2 regions of the Alteromonas sp. I10 genome follow, and region 1 is predicted to be linked to the other one. Evidence: predicted binding sites of a transcription regulator. Region 1 holds the regulator's gene; the other holds the start of a gene.
The links. The regulator FliA, encoded in region 1, starts transcription of late flagellar genes. The targets are predictions, from matches to a motif close to CTAAAGNTNNNNNNNNNNNNGCCGATA.
Positions count from the first base shown of each region.

Region 1 (12,228 bases):
CATCCACATGAACAAAAGGCCCGTGCGCCGCATTAGCACCGTAAATACCAAGCCCACCGACTCTTGGACCGAAAGCGCCTTGTTTAGACATGTTTGATATAAAGTTCGCGAGCCATACCGCATCTTCGCGGTTTACCACACCGTCTTTATTGAGGTCATCCATCACCCCATCTTTCGGTGACTGATCGATATAGAAATCCGCTGCGCCACCCCAAACGTGACGGCTGTACTGAACATTGCCAATAGCTTTGTTGTAGAACGGAGTGCGATATCCACTCATTATGGTTAAGCCTTCAACAGCATGCCCTTCGTCATTTAAGGTGTGCAGTATTTTTTCCAGTTTCAACAAAAGGCCTGCTCGCAAATGTACATATTTGGGAAATCCTTGTTGCTGCTTGGATAGAAATTGACCTAGGGTGAAATTGGGCGACAACCTTACGTCCGTTTGTTCTGGCGATACTTCAATAAGTCCTGATGGGGGTAAATAAATGGGGTTGTTTTTTAAAGGCTTATCAGGATATTTACCAATTGTGTAGCCGTTTAACTTACCTGTTTTGTCTACCTTTTCCAAAGATGTCATCACAAAGACGTTGAGCGTCGCAGTTTCTCCTGACTGCGCGTTGGTGGTTTTAAGTACATAGTGCCCTGATTTCTTAGGTGCCATTATTGGCGCTTTCCCCACAACCCCGCTAACTATTTGAAGGTTCGAACTCGTCTTTAGTGACTCACCGTTCGCATGGTGAAATTGAAAGTTCCCAGTATGGCTTTTGTTGTCAAACTCAACAGTGAACGTTTTATTCGGCATTACGAAAATAGAGAAAATAGGGTAGGAGACCGTATTTCCATTAATAGCAAGCTTAGAGTTGAGCATGTCATTGTCAAAGGAGAACGCATCACTGGCGCGCACTACAGTTAAAAGAGCAATCAGCACTAACAAACACTTACGCACGTTTAAACTCCTTCAATTTCTCAATAATATGGCTGTCCCGATTGTATGCATCGCGGCGAAATACAATGGTTCCTGCTTCATCTGCAAACGCTGTGAAGTACACAATAAGAACAGGCATAGGTTTCTTCAAATATAGTGTACTGGTCTCTTCACTTTGAAGTAATTGCTCAGCTTGCGGTATTGCCTCTGTCTGGCCTGAATGAGTGAGTACCCATTGAGACAGCTTCAAAGGGTTAGAGACTCTGATGCAGCCAGAGCTGAAGTTCCTTTCTAATTTCGAAAAAAGGCTGTGATCGGGCGTGTCGTGAAGATAAATGGCATGCTTATTTGGAAGCATGAATTTCACTTTACCAAGGGCATTGTGCGGACCGGGCTTTTGTCTGAGTGTATAGTGAAATGTACCACGGCTAACATTTGTCCAATCAAACTCATCGACAGGGCTGAAGCCGCTGACACCGGCGGGCTGGGCTTCGTAACCTTGCTCAACCAATAAAGAAGGATTGGTTTTTAATTTCGCCAGCTTGTCTTTAGTGGCTATACTGAAAGGCACGGTCCAGTAGGGGTTAAACACCATATACTTCATTGATTCAGCGAAAACGGGCGTTTGCCTCACTGGTGTACCGACAATCACAGGCATTCCCAATGTTTCCTCACCTTCAGTAAATCCTCTCAACTGAAACGACGCAATGTTAACGCGTAAATATGTTGACCAAGTTTGATGAGGGAGCCAGCGCCAACGCTCTAAGTTTGCATCAATTCTTTCTAACCAAGAAAACGTGGTGGCATTTAATGCTTCTAAAGTGGAACTTCCCACGATACCATCTGGCTCTAAGCCCGCAGACATTTGAAACTGCTTAACCGCGTCCAGTAAATCTTTATCGAATAACTCTGAATAGGTGCCTGGCCCTAAAAGACGAGACTTCAGCAACACAACTCTTTCGCTCGTTGAGTTCAGCTTAAGTGTTGGGCCAACTGGAATTTGTGTGGTAACTGTAGAAACTGCCGTGAGTAAACGACGCTTTTTTTCTAACAGTAACTGGTATTCATGGTGTGATGGCCACATGGCCCGCAATGTTGCAGAAACACCGTTAGTTAATGCGTGATTGAGCGATGCCACAGGATCCGCTTCTCTTTGCTTAAGGAACCACTGCGAATCTGCATTGGCGGGGCTAACAAGCCCATTTAATCGATGCAGAGTTTGACTGATGAAGGCATCGGTTGCTAGTACATCTAAGAGTGCCGTGTTGGCGTCGCGACTTTCGAGCATTGACGCGTGGTAATACTCGGGCGAGAAGCCATGTAACTCTGAATCAGCAATTTCATGGAGGAGTTCCTGAAGACGGTTTTCAGCATCACTAGTACCAAACCATATAAGCTGGTAGCCCTGTTGAGTGTAGACCTCGCTTACCAAAACTCTATTGTACACACGAGATGGGTTACTATTTTGTGAACCGTATATCTCCACTGAATCAACTAGCAAATTCTCCACACGCTGTCGTAAGTTAGGTTGTTTAGATGCATGAGCTACATGACTAAAAGTCAGCATGATGACAAGGCTGACCCAACAAAACGTTGCAACACGGTTTTGTAGTACTACCATGAATAATCCTTTTAAAACGAAGAGTAGGCCCTAGGAATAGTGACGTAATTATAAACTGTTCGTATGTCCCTCGGATACAAAATCTTAATCGCCCTATACAAGTCACTGTAGACAGTAATCACGCATGATTACAGCTCAGATTTGGATAACTTTTGCGTAAAACACAAAGCTGGCACGTTAGTTGAAAACTCACTAGAAGATTCACATAAAGCGTCAATTTTCTGATAGAGAGACACCAAGCCATGCAGTTATCCGGTTATCTTCAGCGATTCGATAAAAATCAGCTGCAAAATTTTACCAGTGGTTTAGGCGCACCCATCGTCCTTTTGGCAATTATGGGCATGGTTATATTGCCTATGCCGCCATTCTTACTGGACGTGCTGTTTAGCTTTAATATTGCGTTGTCGCTAGTCATTATCTTGGTGGCTGTACTTACCCAGCGTCCAGTAGATTTCGGCATTTTTCCCTTGGTGTTACTTATCGCTACCGTTTTGAGACTAGCGCTTAACGTGGCTTCTACTCGCGTTGTCTTACTTTACGGACATGAAGGCGGCGATGCAGCAGGTAAAGTTATCGAAGCCTTCGGTGAGGTCGTGATTGGTGGTAACTACGCCGTAGGTATTGTTGTTTTCGCCATTCTTCTTATTATCAACTTCAAAGTTGTAACCGCAGGCGCAGGACGTATTTCAGAAGTAAGCGCTCGCTTTACGTTAGATGCTATGCCCGGTAAGCAAATGGCCATAGATGCTGATTTAAATGCAGGGTATATAGATCAAGACCAAGCACGTAAACGCCGTGAAGAGATTACCGCAGAAGCGGATTTTTACGGGTCGATGGACGGTGCGTCAAAATTTGTAAAGGGTGATGCGGTCGCAGGCCTTTTCATCATGCTGATTAATATTGTCGGTGGTCTTTTTATTGGCATGATTCAGCACGGGCTTTCATTCGGTAACGCTATAGAAATCTACACCATATTGACCATCGGTGATGGTTTGGTGGCGCAAATTCCTTCATTATTACTTTCGGTCGCTACAGCCATTATCGTTACTCGTGAAAACGAGACCCAGGAAATGGGCAAAGAAATCCGCGGTCAGCTTGGTAATAATCAAGCTCTTTATATAGCCTCGGGCGTTCTATTTGTGATGGGTATCATTCCAGGGATGCCTCATATCGCATTCTTAGGCTTCTCATTCTTGATTGCAGGCTTTGCTTACTGGCAGTCGGTCCAAGAAAAGAGAAAGGCCGCAGAGCCCAAAGTGCCAGACAATGTGGTAAAAGATGAATCGGTTGCGCCTGAAGTGAAAGAGCTTGGCTGGGATGATGTTCAGCAGGTAGATACCATCGGATTGGAAGTGGGCTATCGCTTAATTCCTCTTGTCGATAAATCCCAAGGTGGCGAGTTGTTGACGCGCATTAAAGGCGTACGTAAGAAACTATCGCAAGAGCTGGGTTTCCTTATTCCGCCTGTCCACATTCGCGATAACTTGGATTTAGAGCCCAACACTTACACCATCGCTATGCTAGGCGTAACGATAGGCGATTCCATCATCAGTCACGATGAAGAACTTGCTATTAATCCAGGGCAAGTGTTCGGTAAATTAGAAGGGCGTGCCACTAAAGACCCCGCGTTCGGCTTAGACGCAGTATGGATTAAGCCCAATAAACGGGAGCATGCTCAAACCCTTGGGTACACAGTAGTAGACGCTGCGACCGTTGTAGCGACCCATTTAAGCCAATTACTCTCTAACAATGCATATCAATTATTAGGGCACGAGGAAGCGCAACAACTTCTTGATATGCTTGCCAAGCAGCATCCGAAACTGGTTGAAGGATTAGTACCAGACATTCTTCCTCTAAGCACCGTCGTGAAGGTACTGCAAACCTTATTGTTTGAAGGCGTGCCTATTCGCGATATGCGTACAATCGTGCAAACACTCAGTGAGTACGGCACGCGCAGCCAAGACCCCGATGTTTTAGTGTCTGCAGTGCGTATTGCCCTTAAACGTTTAATTGTCCAAGAAATTACTCAAGGTGCAAAAGAGATACCTGTCATAACCTTGGCGCCAGAGTTGGAACAGATGTTGCACCAGTCACTTCAAGCAGGTGGCGAAGATGGCGCTGGCATAGAACCAGGTCTGGCAGACAAGCTGCAAAAATCATTGCAGCAAGCCAGTCAGCAGCAAGAGTTAGAAGGAGAGCCTGCAGTACTCCTTACCTCAGGCATGCTACGACCCGTTCTGTCTCGCTTCTTAAAATATTCGGTTGTTGGGCTTCATGTTCTGTCTTACCAAGAAGTGCCTGACGACAAACAAATAAAAATAGTCAGTTCGGTCGGTCAATAATCTGACACTGGGTGATTGGAGAGGTTGCAATGAAAATTAGACGTTTCTTCGGCAAAGATATGCGTGAGGCGTTAAGCCAAGTTAAAGCTGAATTGGGCAGTGACGCTGTGATCATGTCAAATCGCAAAGTCGCTGACGGTATTGAGCTTGTCGCAGCCTACGACAAAGAGCCTGAAGCGAAGTTGTTTACGCCGAAAGCGTCTCCACAAGCCGCTGCAAAAACACCCGGTCAAAAGGCAGTGCCTAGCTTGAGCGAAATCATTGGTGACGACGGTCCTGATAGCCTTAAAGCACTGCTAGAAAAGCAGCACGGTGGAAATAATGGCGTGGCGAGTCCTGCGCAACCTAACCAACCAATGACAGCGAATGCTAAGCACGCCAATGAAATTGCTTCGCACTTAGACTTCTCAGAAGCCTTTATTGACGACGTAGAAGCCCAGCAGTCTTCTCATGAACCAGTTCGTCAGAACGCTTTCCCAGAGCATCAAGCGTCAAGTATGGATGATACCTCTGTGACGCAGTCAGCGGAGCTTGCGCAAATCAAGGAAGAGCTAGCGTCTCTTCGCGATGTATTGCAATATCAAGTGGCCGACTTGATGGAAGCTAAGAACAAACGTCAAAAACCTGTTCATCAATATCTAATCACCCGTTTAACCGATATGGGGTTAAGCAACGCGTTAGCGAAACAGCTTATTAGCTATACGCCGTCACATTACAACGAACGAGATGCATGGGTATATCTTCTTAACCTATTGGCTAATCGCATAAATGTGACAGGAAACGATATACTTAGCGCACAAGGTGCTGTTGCATTAGTAGGGCCAACAGGTACCGGTAAAACAACTACCGTTGCGAAACTTGCTGCCCGCTATGCGCAGAAATACGGTGCAGAGTCGGTTGCGATGATTACCATTGATACGTATAGAATTGCCGCCTATGAGCAGCTAGCGACTTACGGAAAGATTATTGGCTGCACGGTGAGAAAAGCGCAGACTAGTGAAGAACTTGCGGATTTATTATTCCAACTTCGTCATAAGCGACTAGTATTGATTGATACGGCTGGATTTAGTCAAAGAGACAGTCGATTAATTAAACAAATTAAGCAGTTTGATAACGGACAAATGCCAAATGTTAAAAAATATTTGGTAGCGCAAGCAAATACGCAATATCCTGCTTTGCAGAGAATCATTCAAGCGTATGATGATATTGAACTAAGTGGCTGTATTTTCACAAAGTTAGATGAGTGCTACTCTTTAGGAGAGGTGCTTAGTGCAGCGGTTGAATACCAATTACCGGTTAGTTATGTCACCGATGGTCAAAAAGTACCTGAAGACATTAAGATTGCAGAAGCGAAATCTTTGGTTTCCGCTGCTGCAAAGCTTTATAAAAAGTACGGTTTGAATCATACTAGTGGTAACAACGCAATTAAAACAGCATAAGCAGTATGATTGACGACCAAGCGAGTAGCTTAAGAAAAATGAAGCAATCACGGTTAATCAAAGTAATCGCCGTCACCGGTGGCAAAGGTGGCGTAGGTAAAACAAACATTACATTGAACACCGCTATCGCCATGGCGAAGCAAGGTAAACGTGTAATGGTTCTCGATGCGGACCTCGGTCTTGCTAACGTAGACGTTATGTTAGGTTTGCGTGTTGAGAAAAACTTATCCCACGTGCTTTCCGGCGAATGTACACTTGATGAAGTATTAGTGACCGGTCCGCACGGAATAAAGATTGCCCCTGCCACATCAGGCACGCAGTCGATGGCAGAATTGTCGCCAACGCAACACGCTGGCCTAATTCGTGCCTTTAGTGAGCTGCGCTCGCAAATTGACGTGCTTATCGTTGATACAGCGGCAGGTATTTCAGACATGGTGTTGAGCTTTTCAAAAGCCTCACAAGACATCATGGTCGTTGTGTGTGACGAGCCTACTTCATTGACAGATGCGTATGCATTGATAAAAATTCTGAATAGAGAGCACGGTGTTTTCCGCTTCAAAGTTGTGGCTAATATGGTGCGCGACGTGCGAGAAGGCCAAAAGCTATTTAGTAAATTGAGCAAAGTGACAGGGCGTTTTTTAGATGTTGCACTAGAATTAGTGGCGACAGTACCGTTTGACGAGAACATTCGTAAAGCAGTGCGTAAACAAACAGCCATTGTCGATGCTTACCCAGGTTCACCGGCAGCCGTTGCAATAACACAGTTGGCGAGTAAAGCCTTAACATGGCCTATTCCAGCGCAGCCAGGTGGCCATTTAGAGTTTTTCATTGAACAATTAGTTGCAGAAAAAGCCGTAGGAAGTCAGCGTTGAACAGCAAGGCAGCCGCTTATCAACAACAAACCGATAAAGCGCAGTTAGTCGAAAGACATGCGCCATTGGTTAAGCGTATAGCGCATCACTTGATAGCGCGATTGCCGGCTAGTGTTCTTGTAGACGATTTAATTCAATCAGGCATGATTGGATTATTAGAAGCCGCGCGAAACTTTGATGGTTCAAAAGGAGCCAGCTTTGAAACGTTTGCCGGCATTCGCATTCGCGGTGCTATGCTAGATGAAATTCGCAAAGGGGATTGGACACCGCGTTCAGTTCACCGAAATGGCCGAGCGATCACTGAAGCAATTTCGCAAGTAGAAAGCGAAACAGGCCGCGATGCTAGAGATTCTGATATTGCTGATAAGCTTAATGTAAGCTTGCAGGACTATCACCAAATGCTTAATGAAGTAAATGCCGGAAAGCTGGTAGGTATTGAAGATTTAGGTGTGTCAGAAGATGTTATTTCGACAGAGCAAAATCGAGGTAGCGACGCACCACTGGAAGATTTGATGCAAGGCGCTTTCCAAAAAGCGCTTGCCCATGCAATTACGACATTACCTGAAAGAGAAGCGATTGTACTTTCGCTGTATTATGATGAAGAGCTGAACCTAAGAGAAATTGGTGAGGTTCTTGATGTAAGTGAATCGAGAGTCAGTCAAATTCACAGTCAGGCCATGTTAAAACTCAAATCACGAATGAAGTCGTGGCAAGCTGACGAAGAATAGAAATTAATAACAATTAACCCCTCACTGGAGGCTATTTTGGACAAAAGCATGAAAATTCTCGTGGTCGATGATTTTTCTACCATGAGACGTATCATCAAAAACCTACTTAAAGATTTGGGTTTTTCCAACATCCAGGAAGCGGATGACGGAAGTACTGCATTGCCTATGTTGCAGCAAGGTGATTTCGATTTCGTAGTTACCGATTGGAACATGCCTGGAATGCAGGGTATTGACTTGCTTCGCGCGATTAGAGCCGATGACAAGCTCAAGCACCTACCAGTACTTATGGTTACTGCTGAAGCGAAGAAAGAGCAAATTGTTGCCGCTGCGCAAGCAGGTGTTAATGGCTACGTTGTTAAGCCGTTCACTGCAGCAACACTTAAAGAAAAATTAGATAAAATATTCGAACGTTTAGGTTGATCCAGACGCTCACCAGAGAAATGAGGTTTACTGGATGTCAACGAATGTAAACGTTCCAATTTCGTTGGAAGAAGCAAAACAGCTTGTCACCTACCTTGAAGAGGGTGACAACGCTTCAGCCAATGCCCTATTAGAAGCGGCCTCAATGAAAGAAAACGTTGAGTTATTTGCCGAAGTAGGGAAACTGACGCGTCAGCTCCATGACGCGCTGAATAATTTCCAAATAGACGACCGCATTAAAAATCTCGCGACCGATGATATTCCCGATGCACAATCCCGCCTAACCTACGTAATTGAAGAAACTGAAAAAGCTGCTAATACTACTATGGATGCCGTTGAAGCGAGCATGCCTATAGCTGAAATGCTGTCGGCGCGCATCGAAAAGGTTATGCCTGAGTGGAAGAAGCTGATGAATCGCCAAATAGAGTTGGGTGAATTCAAGGCTTTATGCGCAGACTTAGACGAATTGTTGGAAGAAGGTTCGGCACAGTCAGCTAAACTTACACAGTTACTTACAGAAGTATTGATGGCTCAAGGTTATCAAGACTTAACTGGTCAGGTTATTCGCCGCGTTATCGACTTGGTTAAAGAAGTGGAAGACAGCTTAGTTAACATGCTTACCATGTTTGGTGAACGCGACGGTGCAGAACAAACTAAACCATCTAGCGTTAAGGCCGATAAGGTTGATGGTGTAGAGGCAGAAGGCCCTATCATTGATGCCGATAAGCGCGACGACGTCGTGTCAGGCCAAGATGATGTAGATGATCTTCTGTCTAGCTTAGGTTTTTAGGGGAGCGGGCGCATGTCGTTTGATGTTGACGAGGATATATTACAGGACTTTCTAGTTGAGGCTGGAGAGATACTTGAACAATTACAAGAACAGCTCGTTGATCTTGAGAACAATCCTGAAGATGCGGATTTGCTGAATGCAATTTTCCGTGGTTATCACACAGTTAAAGGGGGAGCAGGGTTCCTGTCTCTTACCGAGTTAGTAGAAATTTGTCACGGTGCGGAAAACGTCTTTGACGTAATGCGTAACGGTCAACGAACACTAACCCCTGAACTGATGGATATTATTCTGCAAGCCACAGATGTGGTGGTTGAAATGTTTGAACGAGTGAAAGCTCGGGATCCATTAGAGCCAGCAGATGCACACCTAGTAGACTTGTTACACAAACTAAGTCGCCCGGAATCTCCAGATGAGAATATTTTTGGTGAACAAAGCGCGCCGGCGTCAGAACCTGAGCCCGCGATTGAAGAGCCAGAATTAGTTGTTGAAGAGCCTACTGCACAGGCACCAAGTTCTGGTGATAGCGGCGGTATTGACGAAATCACTGAAGATGAGTTTGAAGCGCTGCTTGATGAGCTTCATGGCTCTGGGGCACCAGGACAGTCCTCAGCGGCTAAAAGCGAACCTGCAAAGGCTGCTGCACCTGCTGCCGCTAGTGATAACGACGATATCACCGACGAAGAATTTGAAGCGCTGCTCGATGATTTACATGGCAAAGGCAAGTTTGGTGGTGAAGAAGCTGCGCCAAAGGCAAATACACCAGCTCCAGCACCAGTTACGCCGAGTTCAGCTGGTGATGAAGAAATCACCGATGACGAATTTGAAGCACTGCTTGACCAACTACATGGCTCAGGGCAAGGGCCTACCAAGCAGGGAGCCGTTTCAAAGGCGCCAGAGCCTCCTGTAGATAAGGCAGCAACAGAAGCGGTTCAAAAAGCGAAACAAGCAGCGCCCGCTGCGCCAAAAGCGACGCCTGCTCCTAGCGCCGCAGCGCCAGCTAAAGCAAGCGCGCCTGCTGCACCAAAAGCAGCGCCTAAAAAAGATGAGAAGAAGGCGGCACCAGCTGCGCCTCCTGCTGAGACTACAGTACGTGTAGATACCAAGCGTCTTGACCAAATTATGAACATGGTGGGTGAACTCGTACTAGTGAGAAACAGGCTAATAAGCTTGGGTATCAACAGTAACGACGAAAGCATGTCCAAAGCCATTGCCAACTTAGATGTGGTAACGGGCGACTTGCAAGGTGCGGTAATGAAAACCCGCATGCAACCAATCAAGAAGGTGTTTGGTCGTTTCCCTCGCGTTGTTCGAGACCTCGCTAGAAGCTTGAAAAAAGAAATAACCCTTGAGCTTGTGGGTGAGGAAACTGATTTAGACAAAAACCTGGTTGAAGCACTGGCCGATCCACTTGTGCATTTGGTGAGAAACTCCGTCGACCATGGTATTGAAATGCCTGATGACCGTGCTGCAGCGGGTAAGCCGCGCATGGGTACGGTTCAGCTATCGGCATCTCAAGAAGGCGATCATATTCTTCTAACCATCGAAGATGATGGTAAAGGAATGGATCCTGAAAAGCTTAAAGAAATTGCTATTAGTCGCGGTGTACTAGACGCAGACGCAGCTGCACGGATGTCGGATGTTGAAGCGTTTAACTTGATATTCGCGCCAGGGTTCTCAACCAAAACTGAAATTAGTGATATTTCTGGTCGCGGTGTGGGCATGGACGTGGTTAAGACCAAAATTAACCAACTTAACGGCACCGTGAACATTGATTCACAGCTAGGAAAAGGCACGCGACTGGATATCAAAGTTCCGCTAACGCTAGCCATTCTTCCGACGCTAATGATTGTTGTAGGAAAACAAACCTTTGCGTTACCATTAGGTGCGGTGAACGAAATAATAAATATGGACATCAAAAAGACCAACACGGTCGATGGCCAGCTAACAATGATAGTTCGTTCAAAAGCAATTCCGTTGTTCTTCCTTGGTGAATGGTTGATTCGAGGTCCCAAAAACATCGATAGAGAAAAGGGACACGTTGTTGTAGTGCAAATTGGTACACAACAAGTAGGATTCGTAGTAGACGCGCTAATAGGCCAAGAAGAAGTGGTTATTAAACCTCTTGATGCATTATTGCAAGGCACGCCTGGTATGGCGGGAGCCACGATTACATCAGACGGTGGAATTGCACTAATTTTAGATATTCCGAGCCTGCTTAAACGGTATGCGCGTAAACCCATCAAGTAAGGCGATGAATTAACAGGAATAATAATCCATGGTCTTTAAAGTCCTTGTCGTGGACGACTCGACTTTTTATCGTCGTCGAGTAAAAGAAATACTCGATGGCGATAGGGAACTTGAAGTTGTTGGGGAAGCGAGAAATGGGCGCGATGCACTTGAAAAAGCAGAAGCGCTTAAGCCGGATGTGATAACGATGGATGTTGAAATGCCTGTCATGGACGGCATTTCAGCTGTAAAGGCCATAATGGACAAACGGCCTACACCTATTCTTATGTTTTCGTCGCTTACGCATCATGGTGCGCAAGCGACATTAGATGCGTTAGAAGCGGGCGCGCTCGATTTCTTACCGAAGAAATTTGAAGATATCGCGCAGGACAGAAAAGACGCATCGCGCTTGTTGTGTACAAAAGTACGCTTAATAGCGCGTCGTGGTATTGGTCTTAAGCGTCCGTCGTTTCGCTCTACAGAGGCAAGAAAGCTTCCTGATAATGCGCCAAAGCAGGCGTTTTTTAAAACATCAGGGTTGCTATCAGGGCATAAAGACGCAGCCAAACAACCAACCGTTTCGTCTGTAAGAGCGACGGGAAAGCACTACAAGTGTTTGGCAATTGGGGCTTCTACAGGCGGGCCTGTGGCGCTTCAAAAAGTGCTGTCTCCTTTACCTGCAGAGTTTCCTTACCCCATTTTGCTTGTACAACACATGCCTGGAACATTTACTACGGCATTTGCACAGCGTTTAGACACAAACTGTAAGATTAGAGTAAAAGAAGCCGAGCACGGTGACATTCTAAAACCAGGTCATGCGTATCTTGCTCCCGGTGGGAAGCAAATGTTGCTAGAAACCATA
Region 1 covers NZ_QJJN01000001.1:126,716-138,943, forward strand. The annotation lists gene BZA03_RS00485 (D-Ala-D-Ala carboxypeptidase family metallohydrolase) at 1-949, opposite strand, end outside; gene BZA03_RS00490 (murein L,D-transpeptidase) at 942-2,549, opposite strand; gene flhA (flagellar biosynthesis protein FlhA) at 2,792-4,891, shown strand; gene flhF (flagellar biosynthesis protein FlhF) at 4,921-6,330, shown strand; gene BZA03_RS00505 (MinD/ParA family protein) at 6,336-7,202, shown strand; gene BZA03_RS00510 (RNA polymerase sigma factor FliA) at 7,199-7,930, shown strand; gene cheY (chemotaxis response regulator CheY) at 7,967-8,350, shown strand; gene BZA03_RS00520 (protein phosphatase CheZ) at 8,385-9,140, shown strand; gene BZA03_RS00525 (chemotaxis protein CheA) at 9,153-11,387, shown strand; gene BZA03_RS00530 (chemotaxis response regulator protein-glutamate methylesterase) at 11,416-12,228, shown strand, end outside.

Region 2 (12,228 bases), on a different contig from region 1:
TTTTTGCTTTTTAAGCCACTTTTGGTGTTAACCGCTCATTTCTGCATCATTTCTAGCGACTCAATCCATCTTTAGACTAGTTTTTTCACATTTTATTGTTCAATTTGTTACAAATGAGTAAACTATATACAGCCTCCAACACCATAATAAACAATAGAAAGGTAGGTATATGAAAGTAGGCTTTATTCAATGCGCTGTTATTAGCGCTATTTTTGCAATTGCAGGTTACTTGTTATTTTCTTCTGCTAGTTTAAACGTCCATGTTCCACTGACCGTCTCAGCAGCTCTGCTGATCAGCGGTATCGTTACTCCTTGGCTAGCGTCTCTTATTCAAAGTCCATCTTCCTCAGATGCCAGAGCACATTCTAATGACGGATCAGTAGAAACTTTATATGTGGGTAATTTGCCTTATAGAGCAAACGAGAACGCAGTAAAGGAATACTTCAGTAGCTTTATTGAAGTACAGTCGGTTCGCTTAATGAAGGATCGTAAAACTGGAAAAAGAAAAGGATACGGTTTTATCGAAGTTGTAACTGACGACTTAAACAGCGTTATCGATAAAACTAACGACTCAATCTTCCAGGAGCGAACCCTAAAAGTTCGCCCTGCAAAGGACAAAGTCGAACACGCATAATTTTGTGAGTACGGTTTATAGGCTATAAAAAAGCCCGGTTAGCTTTCGCTACCGGGCTTTTATATTAGTAAATAGTTAGTTATTCACTTGTCTCAGCAGATTGAGGAAGTCCATTAAGTAACGTTTGATTAAAAGCGTGAAACCTATTTATAGCAGATACAAGATCTGGCACCTGCACGTCTTTGATCTCATTAATCAACCCACCTATTAAGGTATTATAGTCTTCGTTACTTTCTAACGTACTTTCGGCATTAGCAAAAGTATCCATCATCTTTTCTAGATATTGCGCTATAGGGCTAACCACATTTCCAAACTTCGAATTATCGCTTTTGTCTTCATTGTAATGTTGGATGTTCTCATACGTCTTTAGCACTTCGGTCTGTGTTGTTCTATTTAACTGTAACGCGTAGCCAACTAACTCTTTATCGTCAAAGCCTAAACTTAACGCTTCTTCAAATGCTTTGTCGATGTCACCACTGTAAAAGGTGTCGGCGAGATCCTGAACTTGACCAACCAAATCAGCTATCGACTCTAACTCATCTTCATCAAGCTCGCCTTTTAATGAAAAGCTAATACCGCTTCGCTCATAGTATTGGTACGAAGTTTGTTGTTGGTATGACGCTGAAAAATTGTTTTCACCTTGCTCGCCACTACCGCCTGATTGCTCCTGAGATGCCTGTGCTTGGAAATTAAGTTGTTGAGATGCTTGGAACGAGCGAAGACTCTCAAAACTAAAACTCACTTCGTCGCCATCTTTAGTTCGAATCAGCAAGCTTCCGCTTTTCTCATCAGATGCAGCTACCGCGTTTAAGGACGAAAGCGTTACAGCGTTCGGCTGCTGGCGACCAAATATGTCAGTTTCCAGATCGTTTATTCCTGTATCGATGAGAGCGCGGCTTTTTGTCATTCCTTGCTCAATCTCTTCATTCATAAAACCAGCGAGGTCTTTTTCAGCCATAGCGAATCCACGGCTTACGCCTTCTCTCGCTTGGCTAAATAAGCCATTAAGCTTTTCTTCGCTGGCACCACCGTTTGCCGCACCTCTAATAACGCCACCTACGAACTTAAGTACGTTTCTGGCAACTTTTTCAAAGTCGAACAAACTGTTCGACTTATCTTCAATGCTTTTCTCTTTGGCTTCTTGTGGCTTTTGGCCATCTATAACTAACGCTTGGTTAAGGCTGCTACTTACCACACGTAAGCCGATGCTAGTTTGGCTACTGGAAACAGATACTGATGCCGCTTGTTGTTTAGAAAACTCAGCCGCTTGCTGCAATCCGTCTTGCTGTAACTGCTTTTTCAACATTTCGTTCGGGTGAACTGATGCCTTTTGATCTGCTTTTTGATCGACCTTCTGGTCGCCCATAAAAGCCTTAATTTGACCCACGTTCATAATTTGATCCTCACTATCCTCAATCTTATTATCGGCAAAGAATCAGTATTGTTTAATTTTAATACAGCTTTTTTTACTGGGTCGTTCCTAATAATAATGCAGAAGTAGATAGCGCTTGTTGCAGTTATTTTATAAGGGACTACAATTCGCGACCTCAACATTGAATGGAGAATTTTATGACCGCGACCGAACAACAACGCTATCAAGCTCAGTTGGACGAAAAAGTAGAACGTCTTACTGCGTTACTTTCTCCGTTCAATGCGCCTGACTTGTCCGTATTCCCATCGCAACCAACGCACTACCGTATGCGCGCCGAATTTAGAGTATGGCATGAGGGCGATGATTTATTTCACATCATGTTCAACCAGGAAACAAAAGAAAAGTATCGCGTAGATAGCTTCCCTCCAGCTTGTAAAGCAATAAACCATGCTATGGCTTTGTTGCTTGAAGAAGTAAGACCAAATGAGGCGCTAAGAAAGAAGCTTTTTCAAATCGATTATCTTTCTGCACTATCTGGCGAGCTTGTCATCAGCCTTTTATACCATCGTCAACTAGATGAGAAGTGGCAAGAGGCTGCAAAAGAATTAAAGGCGAAACTCGAGGCTCACTTTCCGAAAGTAAACATCATCGGCCGTGCGAGAAAACAAAAGCTTATTATCGACAACGATTTTGTTATTGAGCGCTTACCCGTTAATGGCAAAGAATTCATATTTAAGCATATCGAAAATAGCTTCACTCAGCCCAATGCCGAAGTGAACTGTAGCATGATTGAATGGGCACTAGATTGCGTAAAGCCGCTCTCTGGCGATTTACTGGAGATGTATTGCGGTGCAGGTAACTTCTCACTGCCGCTAGCGCTTCACTTCGATAATGTTGTGGGGACCGAAATAGCCAAGCCCTCTGTACAAGCTGCGCAGTTTAATATTGAACAAAATCAGCTTAATAATGTGAAGATCGTAAGACTCGCCGCTGAAGAATTCACTCAGGCTATGAAAGGTGAACGTACGTTTAGTCGCTTAGAAGGCATTGATCTAAGTACATATAATTTCACAACTGTATTGGTTGACCCACCAAGAGCTGGGTTAGATGAAGACTCGCTTAGAATGATTCAGGATTACGATAATATCGTGTATATCTCGTGTAACCCTGAAACGCTGGCGCAAAATCTTGAGCTTTTAAGTGAAACTCACGACGTTGCTCAATCGGCACTATTCGATCAATTCCCGTTTACTCATCACATTGAGGCGGGCGTTTTACTTACACGCAAAAGCTAGTTTTGGTACAAATTGACAAGGCCTTTGGAGTCACAAAGGCCTATGAAGACGTATTAAAATAAGGTGGCTTTGATTAGAGCAAACGATGTGGACTTAAAAGGCCAATCGCCACTAATTCAATTATACGCTTTTTTGCGTTGCACCTACTTGAACGAAGCGAAGCTGTGCTTTCACTCTCTCACCAATTTCGCGGCGAAGCTTATCATCAGCTTCTAGTGCTTCAGCACCTGCACTGAATACGAGCCTAACCATAGCATCAGCTTGAAGCTGCGCGCATGCGTATTCTACGCCCTGCTGTTCAATAATGTAGTCGGTCAACTCGTCGATGAAGTGTTGAATCTCTCTAAATACTGCCAACCGATAAGCCGACGACGTACCAGTATGCTCGCGTAGTAATAAACGAAATACGTTTGTATTTGCCGCAATAAATTCCATGAAGGTTTCAACAGAAGTATGTATTACGCCGCCTCCAGAGGCTATCCGCCGCCTTGCCTGACGCATAAGCTGCCGCAATGCTAAACCGGCTTCATCCACCAGCGTTAAACCCAATTCGTCCATATCTTTAAAGTGTCGGTAAAAAGACGTAGGTGCTATACCTGCCTCTCGGGCAACTTCACGCAAGCTGATTGCCGATAAGCTGCGGTTTTCATCGAGCAAAGAAAACGCAGCATGAATGATATTTTGGCGGGTTTTTAATTTCTGTTCTTGTCGACTCACATTCGCACCATAGGTTGATTAGCTCTGAACGGCTTGATGATTTTTAGCACTTAGGGTTGAAGCCCTTACGTCATCTGTATAGCCATTAACGCAATCAAACTTCGTACATCAAAGACTAGCATGTGTAGTTTATCGCAACACACACCAGTGGGGAAAGAGAAACAGAATCATCTCTTTTATAAACAAGCATTAAGCAGAAAAAGCCACAATTAACGAGCGCTTCAGCGTAGCTTTACTATAATTAAACTTTACACATGTAAGCAGAACTAATCTGGGTTTTGCTTGCCTGAAGCCTCGTAAAACGATAAATTAGCGAACAGTTGTAAGCCAAGTTGTATAAAATGAAAAAACCTCCTCTTATCCTTACTAATGTGCTGGTATTTATTATATCTGGCGCAATTGCGTTTATTGGTGTGCCGCTATGGGTGGCGTATCAAGGCATCGATTGGGCAGAAATCGGTGCGGCTATATTCCTATTTTACTTTACCGGTATGTCTATAACTGCCGGCTACCACCGCTTATGGTCGCATAAAACTTACGACGCCAATGTGGTTGTTCGTGTGATCCTTGCGATTGGTGGCGCTATGGCGCTGCAAAATAGTATTTTGCACTGGTCGTCAGATCATCGCGTTCATCATCGTCATGTTGATGATAACGACAAAGACCCCTACTCTGCCAAGAAAGGGCTATGGTTTGCGCATATCGGCTGGATGTTGCGTGAGTATCAGGCCAAACGTTACGATGACTACAGTAACTGTAAAGATCTTCAAAAAGATAAAGTGGTGATGTGGCAGCATAACTACTATTTGCCCATCGTGCTGGCGGCCAACTTTGGTATCACAGGTCTTCTGGGCTATTTAAATGGTGACGTATTAGGCATGATCTTGGTAGCCGGTGTACTTCGCCTGGTGCTAGTGCATCACGTAACCTTCTTTATCAATTCTCTTGCTCATTTTTGGGGTAGCCAGCCTTACACCGATAAGAACACAGCACGAGATAACGGTATTCTTGCGTTTTTTACCTTTGGTGAAGGTTATCACAATTACCATCACATCTTTGAGTACGACTATCGTAATGGCATTCGCTGGTATCAGTTTGATCCTACAAAATGGCTTATTAAGGGATTATCACTGGTAGGACTGACATCCAACCTTCGCAAAGTGCCAGAAGAGCGCATCGAGAAAGCGTTAGCAGCAATGCAGCTGCAAAGAGCAAGTGAAAAAGTATCGCTACTGCCTAATGCTGAAGAAATGATGCATACCATTCAAGAAGAATACGACTTGTTAATGCAGCGCATGAGTGAATACTACGCCACGAAAAAACGTGTTATGCGCGTTAAACAACGCACCCTAAAGCGCAGTATCGAAGGGCTTGAGCTTGCATACAAGTACAAAGAGCTGAAACACGCATTTGCTGTACAGAAAGAGAAATGGACACAGTTACATAGTTTGTCATTGCAAATGGCGTAAATTAACGCCCTCTTTTATACGTTTGAACGCTAAGAACCACATAAGTGTCTGCTTATGTGGTTTTTTTTTATTCTATAGTTGGATAAGGTCGTTATACTAAAACCAGAATCATTCATTTTGTATTGCGGCTAATCTAGTGGTGACATCGCATTACAAAAGTAACAACATGGGAAAGTAAGATGGCAACGAAGCAAAAAACCAAAGCCCCGTCGTATCATTACGACGCTATCGTTATTGGCACAGGTCCTGGTGGTGAAGGCGTTGCAATGCAGCTTGCCAAAGCCGGAAAAAAAGTGGCGGTTGTTGAGCGCTACGAGGCAGTGGGAGGGGGTTGTACCCATTGGGGAACCATTCCATCGAAAGCGCTTCGTCACTCAGTAAGTCGTCTTATTGAATATAACTCTTCTCCCTTGTTTGCCGACAACCACTTAAGTAAGAGTCTTACGTTTTCTGACATCATGCGCCATGCTAGCGGTGTGGTAAAAAGCCAAACTCGACTTCGCTCTTCTTTCTACGACAGAAATCGTGTGACGCTATTTCACGGCGAAGCCAGTTTCGTAGATGCGCATACGTTAGAGATAACCCGTAAAGATGGCTCTAAAGATACTGTCACTGCAGGCCAAATTGCTATTGCCACAGGGTCGCGTCCTTATTGTCCTAAAGACATCGACTTTAATCACCCGCGTATTTATAACTCAGACACTATCCTATCTTTAGATCACGATCCCAAATCAATAATTATCTATGGCGCTGGGGTCATTGGCTCTGAATATGCCAGTATTTTCAGAGGACTAGGCGTAAAAGTTGACCTCGTTAACATGCGCGATCGCTTACTGTCATTTCTTGATGACGAGATATCAGACGCACTCAGTTATCACCTGTGGAACAATGGCGTACTCATCCGGCACAATGAAGCCTATTCTTCGGTTGAAGCTACCGATGACTCGGTTATTTTAAACTTAGAGTCGGGCAAGCGTATGCGCGCAGATTGTCTCTTGTTTGCTAACGGAAGAACGGGTAATACAGATACACTTAGACTCGAGAATATTGGTTTAAAAGCCGATGGCAGAGGCCAACTCAAGGTTAATGAAAATTATCAAACTGACGTAGACAATGTATTTGCAGTCGGCGATGTCATTGGCTATCCAAGTTTAGCATCTGCGGCTTATAACCAAGGTCGCTTTGCCGCTGAAGCTATGCTTGGCATAAAAACACATTCGGCATTGGTAGAAGATATTCCGTCAGGCATATACACAATCCCAGAAATAAGTTCTGTTGGTAAAACAGAGCAAGAGCTTACTGCAGCGAAAGTGCCTTATGAAGTGGGAAGAGCTCAGTTCAAACATTTGGCCAGAGCCCAAATCGCGTCAACGCAGACAGGAAGTCTGAAAATCTTGTTTCATCGCGAAACTAAAGAAATCTTGGGCATTCATTGTTTCGGTGAACGTGCCTCCGAGATTGTTCACATCGGCCAAGCGATCATGCAGCAAAAGGGCGAAGGCAATACCATAGATTACTTCGTTAACACTACGTTTAACTATCCAACCATGGCAGAAGCTTATCGAGTTGCTGCTATTAATGGACTTAATAGAATTTTCTAACGGACACAAAAAAGCCGGCGAGATTGTCGCCGGCTTAATATGCGTTAACTAAGAATTTAGTTACGGTTCGCAGCAAGCGCGTTAAGCGAATCTTTATGTGCTACGATGTCGATGTGCATATTTTCTTGATCGAACGTCATTGTTGCAATGGCGTAGTCACCCTGACTATCGCTTGCAATGTCGATCAACTTTGCTTGTGCATCACGGAAACGAATGTTATTGCCGATTTTGTCAGACATACATTGGTTATTCATTTCGAATGTTTTCGCATCCATGCAATCGAAAAGCTGGTTATCACCAGATTCCGCATGCGCAATACCAAAGGCCGCTGATAGAGCTAGGGTTAGTACTACTTTACGCATGTTTCTTCTCCTGTGTTACAGTCTACTACTGTCACTATTAAACATACTGTATATACATAAGATAGTCAAACTGAGATCATAGTTTTGTGACAAAAGTATGACAAAGAGAAATATTTGGAGAAAAATGTGAAAGGCCACGATGCACTGGTGGTTAAAGCGAGAAATTGTAGACTGTGTGCCCCTCACCTACCGCATCAACCCAACCCCATATTTAGCACTGCACCTTCAACTAAAGTGCTTATTATTGGGCAAGCACCGGGGTTGAAAGCTCATGAACGCAACATTGCGTTTGATGATCCCAGCGGAGATCGGTTACGCGATTGGTTGTCTGTCTCGAGGGAGACCTTTTATAACCCACGCTTAATTTCGGTGCTGCCAATGGGCTTCTGCTTTCCAGGTTATAAAAATGGAGCAGATGCCCCGCCAAGAAAAGAATGTGCTCCCGCTTGGCATAATGACTTTCTTCTTCATTTAAAACCTGAAGTAACGCTTTACGTGGGACGTTACTCGCAACAGTATTATTTACCGCAACACAAAACGTTAACTGAAGCTGTACGCAGTCCGACTGAAACACATTTCGTACTGCCCCACCCGTCAGGAAGAAACAACAGGTGGCTAGCTAAAAACCCTTGGTTTGAATTAGATATCCTTCCCAAGTTGCGAGACACTGTCGAATCTGTATTAAAAGTTTAGTCGTGCTCTTCAAGAAACGCTAAAAGCGCATCGAACGGCATAGGCTTCGCGTACAAGTAGCCCTGTGCTTCGTCACATCCAAGCTTTATCATGTAACTCGCCTGCTCTCTTTTTTCTACGCCTTCGGCGATAGTCAATAAGCCTAGCTTGTTACCCAAAGTCACAATGGTCTCAGCAAGCACTGCGCTTGCACCCGGTTTAATGTCTTTGACAAAAGAACGATCGACCTTCAATCGATCTAACGGAAGCTGCTGTAGATAACTCATGGAGGAAAAGCCTGTTCCAAAGTCATCAATGGCTATTTTCACCCCAAATTCTTTTAACGAACGCAATGCATCTATTACAATTTGCGGCTCATCCATCACCACGCTTTCTGTTATTTCTAGCTCTAACAGGCTTGGGTCGCAGTTGGCGTTAGATAGTGCCTGCTTAACTTTTTCTACAAATAACCTGTCACGGAACTGCGGAATAGAGATGTTAACGGCAACTCTTAGATGGCCGTAGCCTTTTTCTTTCAATTCCTGAAGACGACGGCATGATTCTTCTAATACCCATTCACCGATATCAACGATAAGGCCTGAATACTCAGCAAGTGGCACAAATACGGCGGGAGAAATATATCCCCCTTCACCATTGGGCCAGCGTAGTAAGCCTTCCATGCCAACAACTTTTTCATTCAGTAAGTCCACTTGCGGCTGAAACCACAGCTCCAGCTTTCTTGCTGCAAAGTCACTTCGGAGTTGGCGAATCATATCTAGGCGCCAAGTCGTCTGATCTTCAATATCTTTGGCGTAATATTCGAAGTTATCTGTCAGATTTTTCTTAGCACGGTTTAACGCAATATTCGTGCGCTTTAAAATCTCAATGCCGATGTGGCGTTTATTGTCTAACTTGCACAAACCAAGTGTTATATTCACCGGAAGGGTGTGATCACCTACCTGAAATGAAGATTGGAAAATGTTGTTAATGGACTTGGGGCATACCAAATCGTCAGGACCAATAAGACCAAATACATCAGCACCTATGCGGCCTTTTTTAACTATGCTATCGAAAGAAGATTGAAAGCGATCGCTTATAGCTCGCAACAATTCGTTGCCGACTTCTTGCCCTAAACCATCATTTATATCGGAAAAGTGATTTACGTCGATAAGAGCTACGCTATAGTTTTCTCCGGCAAACAAATGAGGTTTATCGAGCATATTGATAAACTCATTGCGGTTTGGCAGACGGGTTAACCAGTCTCTGAACGCCGCATTTCTTAATTCATGGAAAAGATTAACGTTTTCGTATCCCACTGAAATACTGGATAGAAAAACCTCAAGCAAGTGCTTGTCTAGCTCACTAATCTCGTGGGTTTGTCGAACAAATACGGCAGCTTCAAAACCAGCGCGGCTGATATACAGCACAGAGCAACTAGGCTCAAAAATGTGCTTTTTAAGACGTAGGCACCGACTAATATTTTCTTCAATTTCAAGGTTTTTAAGCGTGAACACAGGCTGGTTTATAAATTTCGCATACTCCCCCGCAGCGCCAAGCACGTAAACCTCTTCGTCCTCTCGGTCTAGCAAAGAACCCGCTCTTGCGCACAATAAACCTTCGGAATCTAAACCAATAAGCGAACTAATCTGAGTAACTACACCTTCGCAAAACTCTTTCACCGAATGTTCTTCAAACAAGTTCGCTGAAGAGGTGATTATTTTCTCTAAACCAGCACGGCTTTGACTAATCGTTACAATTTGCTGATAAGAGCGTAGTGAGGAAATGATAGTAGTTAGTAATTTGGCGCGAGTAAGTTCTGTTTTGGTTTTGTAGTCATTGATATCGTAAACTTTAATGACTTGCTCTTCAGGCGCGTAGCCGGGCTGGCCCGTACGTAAGATAATTCGAGGTTCAACTAACTTCATGTCTTCGCGGATGTATTTAACAACATCAAAACCCGCGTCATCAGTCTCCATAACGACATCAAGTAAAATTATGGCAATGCTGTTGCCATATTCGTGCAGCATTTCTTTGGCTTGTTTTGCTGAATAAGCGTGGATGAAGTTTAATTTGCGATCGTTTACGATGAGATCAGATAGCGCGAGACGCGTTACGGTGTGAATCTCTTCATCGTCATCGACAATAAGAATGTTCCAGTCTTTGCCCAATAAGGTTTGCTCTTCAACTGAACCATCATCATCTAAAAAAATTAATTCGTCGTTATCGTAATCCATTGCCGACATTACCGCTCATTTCCTCGATACAAACAAAACAAGAATGCGCTACTCATTGTATTAAGGCAACGATTACATTGATAAATGGGTTACGCAATGCAATAGTGCTCTCATGTTACATGCCATTTTACATTCGATCATTTAAGCATTTATGAAGATTACATCCCAGCACTTTTCCCCTGAGGTAAAAAAACCACAGGAAACGGAAGAGAAGACTGTAAAGGTGACAGCCGAATCGCCTGCGGCTGAAAAAGCGGCCAGCAACGCAGTGAAAACCGATGCTAGTCGCCAACGCATGCTTTCCTGGTTTGCCAGAGTGGGTATAAGCCCCTCTATGATGTCCCCTGATCCTAAAAAGCAAAAGCATGCACTAGAAAGAAGAAAACAAATATTAGAAACCCAAAAAGCGAGCAATCTTCAAGCTGTATTAAATATAGCATTAAATGTGACGATCAACGAACAAACTAGTGATAATCTTGATCCCGACTGGTTTTTCGCATTTAGTACCATGGCTGAGGAAATTTACAGCCCGCCCATGCAGGAATTATGGGGAAAGATTTTTGCCGTTGAGGTGGCTCGCCCGGGCAGTTTTTCCCTTCGTACATTGCAGCTATTAAAGACGCTAACTCATAGGGATGCACAAGTATTCAATAAGGCTGTGAATGTTGCGAGTAGAAGAAATAACGATGCGGTCCCGCGTATTCTTGTGGGGTATCACAAACGCAAAGGCTTGCTTTCACTATTGAGACGCCCTGTTCCTGAGCAAATTAACTTAGCCAACGTAGGGTTGAGTTACCCTGATCTGTTGTCTTTGCAAGAGATGAAGTTGATTTATACCAGCGAAATTGAAAGCGCCGAATACGATGAAGGTCAGCAAGTAACCTGGCGATGCGTAAATGAAAATATTTCATTAACCAGTAAAACGTCGGGGGTTGCTTTGGTGTATTACAAGTTCACTTCGGTCGGCAGTGAGCTGTATAAATTAGTGACTAAGTCGCCTAATGAAGTGTATTTAACCAGCATTAAGTCGGTGTTAGGCGAGGTATTTAACGTAAGTTAAATACCGTCACCAAACTCGTGCAATCCACACTCACGTTTCAAACCAAAGAAGCGCGTGTCTTGCTCACTCATTCCTTCTTGGAGCGACTGCGTGGTATGCCAATCACCGATGGATACATACCCTTGCTCCCAAAGCGGATGATAAGACAAGTCGTTATCTTTCAGGTAGTAATGTAAGTCTTTGTTGCTCCAATCAATGATCGGGTAAAGTTTAAACTGCTGCCCTACTTTTTGTAGAACTGGAAGCTTTCCCCTGGTATCTGATTGGCTTCTACGCAAACCTGCAAACCACGTACCTGCTTTCAGGTCACGTAAGGCGCGCTGCATTGGCTCAACTTTGTTCATCTTATTGTATTTCTCAATACCTTCGATGCCTTGTTCCCAAAGTCTGCCAAAGCGCGCTTCCTGCCACGCAGAAGACATCTCTGCGCTGTACACATGCAAATTTAAATTGAGCTTTTCTACAAGTTCATCAATAAACTTATATGTCTCAGGAAAAAGATAGCCTGTGTCGGTAAGCACAACAGGAATATCCGGTTGTGCTTGGGTAAGCATATGCAGCATAACCGCCGATTGTGCTCCAAAGCTTGAAGACACAATATGAGTATCAGGCAAGTTGTCCAGCGCCCAAGCTACTCGCTCCTGCGCTGTCATTTTCTCTAACGTTTCATTGATATCAGCAAGGGCTTCCTTACTGATATCAAGCGTTAGTGGTTGCTGCTTAATCGCTGTATTATTCGTCATAGAAATCCCGTGCGGAGTCTACTACTGGTTTTACAACACCAGCGCGAACAACGTAATCACCAAAGGCTT
Region 2 covers NZ_QJJN01000011.1:172,496-184,723, reverse strand. The annotation lists gene BZA03_RS18680 (RNA-binding protein) at 170-634, shown strand; gene BZA03_RS18675 (DUF5610 domain-containing protein) at 714-2,027, opposite strand; gene trmA (tRNA (uridine(54)-C5)-methyltransferase TrmA) at 2,204-3,301, shown strand; gene fabR (HTH-type transcriptional repressor FabR) at 3,422-4,018, opposite strand; gene BZA03_RS18660 (fatty acid desaturase) at 4,360-5,487, shown strand; gene sthA (Si-specific NAD(P)(+) transhydrogenase) at 5,667-7,088, shown strand; gene BZA03_RS18650 (hypothetical protein) at 7,145-7,450, opposite strand; gene BZA03_RS18645 (uracil-DNA glycosylase family protein) at 7,565-8,143, shown strand; gene BZA03_RS18640 (EAL domain-containing protein) at 8,140-10,365, opposite strand; gene BZA03_RS18635 (TIGR03899 family protein) at 10,580-11,416, shown strand; gene BZA03_RS18630 (phosphoadenylyl-sulfate reductase) at 11,413-12,159, opposite strand; gene cysI (assimilatory sulfite reductase (NADPH) hemoprotein subunit) at 12,149-12,228, opposite strand, start outside.
Region 2: a site for FliA is predicted at 2,057-2,083, ahead of BZA03_RS18675 (DUF5610 domain-containing protein). Genes of this name have one in related genera too.